2 regions of the Mucilaginibacter sp. P2_A5 genome follow, and region 2 is predicted to be linked to the other one. Evidence: riboswitches for the same ligand, from Rfam matches in the RefSeq annotation. Region 2 holds a riboswitch; the other holds the start of a gene.
The links. Region 2 has a riboswitch for cobalamin ahead of metE (5-methyltetrahydropteroyltriglutamate--homocysteine S-methyltransferase). Riboswitches for the same ligand answer to the same signal wherever they lie in the genome.
Positions count from the first base shown of each region.

Region 1: it holds a riboswitch for cobalamin, as region 2 does, so the genes downstream of both, AC1DXF_RS21340 (TonB-dependent receptor plug domain-containing protein) here and metE (5-methyltetrahydropteroyltriglutamate--homocysteine S-methyltransferase) in region 2, are expected to answer to the same signal.

Region 1 covers NZ_JBFUCY010000026.1:52,517-55,941, reverse strand. The annotation lists gene AC1DXF_RS21350 (DEAD/DEAH box helicase) at 1-283, opposite strand, end outside; gene AC1DXF_RS21345 (tRNA pseudouridine synthase A) at 378-1,196, opposite strand; cobalamin riboswitch at 1,323-1,521, shown strand; gene AC1DXF_RS21340 (TonB-dependent receptor plug domain-containing protein) at 1,643-3,425, shown strand, end outside.
Region 2 covers NZ_JBFUCY010000050.1:27,201-30,625, forward strand. The annotation lists gene metE (5-methyltetrahydropteroyltriglutamate--homocysteine S-methyltransferase) at 1-1,563, opposite strand, end outside; cobalamin riboswitch at 1,731-1,931, opposite strand; gene AC1DXF_RS28115 (hypothetical protein) at 2,508-2,843, opposite strand; gene AC1DXF_RS28120 (phosphatase PAP2 family protein) at 2,846-3,425, opposite strand, start outside.

The DNA.
Region 1 (3,425 bases), on a different contig from region 2:
TCAGGCGGTCAAATTGTTCAATCACGCCAAATACATCCTCTTTATCCGGCACTAAAACCAACACACGCGGAACGCCTTCCGGGGCATAATTAAAGCGGTTTAAAACCCCCAGTACATAGGTGGTAGTTTTGCCGCTACCTTCGTAACCAATGGCGATGAGATCCTGACCACCTACAATTCTTGAAAGGGTTTTTAATTGCAGTTCTTTAGGATTTGTAAAACCAGCTTCATTTACCGACCGAACCAGCTGTTTTTTCAGCTTCAATTTTTCAAACCACACCATCTGAGAACTTTATTAAGTATTTAAGAGGGCGAATTTACCTAAATTTCCTTGAAAAGAGTCAAGAATCAAGAGTTAAGAGTCAAGACCGCAGTAGTTATTGATGGGATAGTGGGTGCCACACGATACTTTCATCCTTTTGGAGCAGGCCGGTAAAGGTTGGCTTGGCGGGAATATCAAGGTAAGGATACGTAACTTTTGACAGGTATAATCCCTGGGGATAAGCCGGGATAATAATTGGGGGCGTTTGTTTACTGATGAGATGGCTTTCAAATTCATCAACACTCATTTCGCCACGGCCAATCTCCAGCAGGCGGCCAATAATGATCCTGATCATTTTGCTTAAAAAACGATTAGCCGATATATTGAACCGGAGCCTGTCGCCATTATTGCTAACAAATAAGCTTGCTGAGCTCACGTTGCAAATGGTATGGTCAATCCTGTCGGGCATTTTACAAAAGGCGCGGTAATCGTTATAAAGAGGGAGCAGCGCCGCCGCCTTTTTCATTTCATCAATGTTGAGATTGGTTTCGGGATATAACGCGCTAAAAGCACTTAAAAAAGGGTCTTTATAAGTATGAATAAAATAATCATATGAGCGCTGCACAGCATCAAACCGCGCGTGGGGCAGACCCTGCATCGGGATGATATCAAATACCGCGATATCATCCGGCAGCATTTTATTAAGGCGGAAAAGCAGATCGAAATCCCATTCCTTCGCTGCATCGATATGGAAAAAAAATTGACTGGCATGCACGTGCGCATCGGTACGGCCGCAGCCGTTAACAGTTATGGGCGTTTTTAGTATTTGGCTTAAAGCGGTTTCAAAAACAGCTTGTACACTTACAACACCGGCATGTTTTTGCCAGCCGCTATATTGTGTGCCGTGATAACCAATATGAAAAAAATAGCGCATGATTTTGTGTTCAAAAATCCACAAAAATTATGGTAAAGCCATACAAAAACGAACGGAGTGGCTGAACGGACGGCTTTAAACCAGCGCCGGGCATTTTAAACAACTTGCGTATCTGCTATACATAAACTACCTTTACGGCGCTTTAGGTTCCTTTATAGCATATCATAAAGGATTAAAAGGGAATACGGTGTAAATCCGGAACTGTCCCGCAGCTGTAAGCTCCATAACCATAGTTCATTCTATTAAAGTCACTTGCGCTTAAGCGCAGGGAAGACAGAACGAAAGGGGAGTAAGTCAGAAGACCTGCCAGAGCATTATAAATTATTCATAGCTTTCGTGGATTGAAGCTTGAATGCGAATGCTCTTCTTTTGGTGGTGTGTTTTCATTTTATCAGTCCGTGTTGCGCTATTTAAACTGCATTATTATTTAACGCTATAGCAAATACATGAAAAAAAAGTACTTTAAAATTGTTTTAGGATTAGGATTATTGCAAGTGGCATTATGCAACACTGCCGCGTTAGCACAGGATACCACCCGGCAATTAAATGACGTGGTAGTTACTGCAACCCGGTCACCTAAAAAATTAGCCGATATAGGTAGGGTAGTAACCGTAATATCTGCAGAGCAGATTAACCGCTCGCAAGGCAAAACATTACCGCAGTTATTGAACACTGTACCCGGTATAACTTTCTCTGGCGCACAAAATGCGCCCGGCATTAGCACATCCGTTTTTTTACGGGGCGCCTCATCGGGTAATACTTTAATATTAGTAGATGGTTTCCCGGTTAACAATGCGGGTTCAATTGACGGCAGCTACGATCTTAACGCTTTCCCGTTAAACCAGGTAGAAAGAATTGAAATATTAAAAGGAAGCGGATCGACACTTTATGGATCCGACGCTGTGGCTGGTGTTATTAATATTATTACCAAACATCCGCAAGGACAAGGCTTCAAAGGCAACGTGCAATTGACGGGTGGCAGTTATAGCACCTTCCAGGAATCGGCCGGGTTGACCGGTGTAATAAACCATACTGGGATTGCCGTTAACCTATCTAATACAGATTCCAGGGGTTTTGCAGCCGCTACCGATACTACAAATAAAGCCGGATTTAAAAAAGATGGTTTTCACCAACGTTCGGCAAGTGTAAACATCAATCAATATGTTTCTGAAAAATTTAGCCTGAACGGTAATTTCCAGGGTAGCTATAATACCGGCGATTTGCCTTATGGCGCTTTTACTAACGATAACAACTACACCTACAACAATACGTTTATATTTGGTGGTTTAGGAGCTAAAGTGAAATTACCAAAAGGAACATTGGTGTTTAATGCCAGCCAAAATACAGCTCGTAACAACTTTAAAAACCTGCCACCCGATAATTACGAAACCAACCAGGTAACAAAAAATATTGGCCGCATAAGCAATTTGGAAGCTGTATTGAATTATAACCTGGGCAAGTACTTTGATATTACGAGTGGCGCGGGTTATAAGTACAGCAGCACTAATCAATACAGTTTGTTTGAACAAACAGGTTATCATCCCGGTGCAAGTGTTATAAGCGATGATACAGCGCATAATAGCATTACCAGTGTTTACTCGTCGTTATTTTTCAAGTCAAATATCTTCCATATGGAGCTGGGCGGCAGGTACAATCACCATAGCAAATATGGCGATAACTTCACCTATACCATTAACCCTTCGCTGTATTTAGCAGATCAGTTCAAAGTGTTCGGAACTATTGCTTCGGCTTTTAAATCACCATCTTTATACCAACTGTCTTCTCAATACGGAAATAGTAAATTAAATCCTGAAACAACTACATCATACGAAGCCGGATTTGATTGGGAGATCGTAAAAAATGCATTATCATTTAACACCGCATTTTACAAACGCAATACAAAAGATGTAATTTATTTCTTCTCTGAATCTGTGCCTCCTTATAGTTCATTCTATAAAAATGGATCTTTTCAAAAAGATAAGGGCTTTGAAACTGAGCTGAAATACAATTCAAAAAAGCTAACTGCATCGGCATACTTTGCTTATATAACGGGTAAGCAAACGGATGAAGCTGGCAAACAAACGGCTAACTTATACCGCAGACCCAAGAACACTTTTGGCGCTAATGTTTCATACCAGGCCTGTACTGATTTCCTGATCGGTTTAAATTATAAGTATACCGGCAACAGGGCCGATCAAAATTTCGCCACTTATCCATCTACAATCACTA
Region 2 (3,425 bases):
GCCATAGCTTTGTACCCAGCCATTTTGGGTGAACAGGAAGCCATCCAAACGTTCGCCAAAGTATTCAACCATGTCGTTACGTTCAAATTCGCCGTGTACCAATACATCCAGGCCAATTTGTTCCTGCCAGCGGATGGCATCAATGGTAGCTTTTTCAATTTCGGCATCGTATTGCGCTTCGGTTAGCTCACCTTTTTTTAGCCTTGCCCTTAACGAGCGGATATCATCAGTTTGCGGGAACGATCCTATGGTAGTTGTTGGGTACAGTGGTAGTTTAAAGCGCTGCTGCTGAATTTTTTGGCGGGCGATGAATCCGCTTTCACGTTGCGCATCAGCATCGGTTATGGCTGCCACGCGTTGTTTGATATCCTGCTTATGAATGAGTTTTGACAAGCTACGGCTGGTGAGGGCACGCAGGTTATTTTGCAGCAATTCATTATTGCCGCCGATGATCTGCGCCAGCTCCTTTATTTCATTCAGCTTCTGTTTGGCAAAGGCCATCCAGTTTTTTATCTCGGGGACAATGGCTGTTTCCAGCTCCAGGTCGAACGGTGTATGCAGCAGCGAGCAACTCGGCGCTATCATTACCCTATCGGTACCTAAAACGGTAATGGCTTTTTTAATGTGGGTTAACGAGCGTACATAATCGTTTTTCCAGATGTTGCGGCCATCAACAACGCCCAGCGATAAGCTAAGGCTGGCCGGCATTACCGTGAGTACCTTATACAACTGATCGGGTGCACGCACCAAATCAACATGAATGGCGCTTACCGGCAGCGTTACGGCCAGCTCGGTGTTTTCGTGCAGGCTCTCAAAATACGTAGTGAGCAGTACTTTAATACCGGGGCATTGTTTGCTGATCTCCATATAGGCGTAGGCATAGGCTGCCTTTTCCTTATCGGTAAGGTCGAGCGCCAGGAAGGGCTCATCAAGCTGCACCCAGATTGCCCCATAGCTTGCCAGCCGTTTTAATACTTCGACGTAAACCGGTACCAGTTTTTTGATCAGGTCGATTTTATCAAAACCGGGTTGTTTTTCTTTACCTAATAGCAGGTAGGTTACCGGGCCAATTAATACCGGTTTTGGTATGTTGCGGGTATGTTGTTTGGCCAGGATAAACTCGTCAAAAATCTTTTCGCTAAATAGTTTAAACTGCTGATTTTGTACAAACTCCGGTACAATGTAATGGTAGTTGGTATCAAACCACTTGGTCATTTCCATGGCTGTAACATCCAGTCCGTCTTTTTGATAGCCGCGGGCCATGGCAAAATACAGGTCAATTTCGGTATTGGACTTGTTTTGGGTTAATACCGGGGTGTACCGTTCAGGAATGTTGCCCAGCATAAGCGAGGTATCCAATACCTGGTCGTAAAAGCTGAAATCGTTACAGGGGATCAGATCGATACCGGCATCAACCTGGGTTTGCCAGTTTTGCAGGCGAATTTGCCGGGCAGCGGCAAACAAATCGTTACGGGTAATTTTACCGGCCCAGTACTGTTCACTGGCTTTTTTAAGTTCACGGTGGGCACCCACACGTGGGTACCCGAGATTGTTTTTGAGCATACGCTAAAACGTTTTTGGTTAAACATTAATTTGACTTAATGCTCCTTACGGTTTTCGGTATGCTTTCGGAGTAAATGGTAATAAAAGGCAAAAGCATAACATACAGGCATATAACGGCCATGTACATCATTCTTTTTTCTTTGACTACTGCTTCATTGCGCGAAAGCATTGTCTTTTACATAGGGGCAAGTATCCTGGCTTGTAACATTGTTGCCGTCCTTCTCATCCGCGCGGGGCGAACAATGGACTTTGTTAAAGGCAACAACCTTTTGTGTTACTTACAGTTGCGCGACAGCCCGTGATTTACACACGGTTCCTTATTAATCCCTGTGCCTTAAACACCGGGAACCACTCTGCAGAAAAAAAGTAAAGAACTTTATTGGCTGTAAAGATGGGAAAAAATGTGCAGATTTTTGATGTGCAGATTTCAGATTACAGATGTGCAGATGATTTTTATGATCTATGATGCATGGCGTTGGTGTCAATATTGATAGACACTAATTCATACGAAATAAAGTGACACCGTAAATCCATGCAGTACAAAACAACATAGAACCCCTTTTTTGTGTGTATACAGTACAAATTTACAAGCTTCCTTTTATATTTCAAAACCTCTCTTTATTCATGCATAAACAAGTAAAAAAAGATAATTAATTAGAACTTTTCAGCAACAAATACGCTATTTATTGATACAAATGGTGCATTTATTTACACAAATATAAAATGAAGATTTTTTAAAAAAAATTTCAGAAAATTTGGGACCTCAAAATTGAAAAATACCCGGTCTGCCACCGCTCCGATCCCATGGTTGAGGGCTAAATTAAACCAAACGAATAAAATAATTTAAAATGGTTGATCATACAATCCATCGTAGAACCATTTTAAATTTTAGGGTTGGAAGATTTGAAGATACGGAGGGGTTTTGACTAACTATATTAGTTGGTTTATTGAGAGGTTTTGAAAGCCAACCATTCTTGGAGAAGTTCGAGTAATTCAACCATACTAATTGTCAAGTGTTCGTTTATTATAACGTTGGGATAATTTAATTCAATACTATCTGCTTCCACTCCGTCACTTGTAAAATATTGCTCATAGTATTCGCCATTTAAAGCTTTTTCGAGTTCTTCGATTAGATCTTTTATTTCAGAATTATCCATGTGGGATAGTATTTGCAAATGGCTAAACTCATCTACATCTTCTTTGAAACAACGATAACCTTTATAGCCGTCAATAGTATTTGTCGTTAAAAACGTAAGTCCGTATTTTTCTCTTTTAGTCATCACTATTTCTTCAAAAACAACATCGGCAAAGCGCTCGCAGCTCCTAATCCTGCGCCCGTAGCTACATCTGTGGGGTAATGTACCCCCAGGTACATCCTTGAATACGCGGTTGAGCCTGCCCATAAATAAGCCGGGACTATAACATACCATTTAGGATAAGCGGCAGATAAAGCTGTTGCCGTTGCAAACGAGCTTGAACTATGACCCGATGGAAAGGAGTATCCACCTGCACGGTAGACAGGAGTAATACGGATATTTTGCACAAATGGCCGCGGACGTTTTACCAGGATTTTTATGAGTTGCGTAAGGCCGGCGGATATTGCGGTGCTACTGGCCACGTATAAAGCATTTTGCCGCATCTCCTTATCGTTACTGATGATGCCGCCAACCAGCAAGCCCGCGGGTACACCAATATTGCCATAGTCCAGATGTTTGCTCATGAATAAGAAAAAGCCTGTTTGGGCCGGCGTACGGCTATCTTGCAGATTGATAAGGATTTGGTCGTCAAGCGCGGGAGTACGGATCTGTGCTAAGGTTTTGTGGGAGTTAAAATTTAAGATTACCCCGACGGATAAAAAGAGG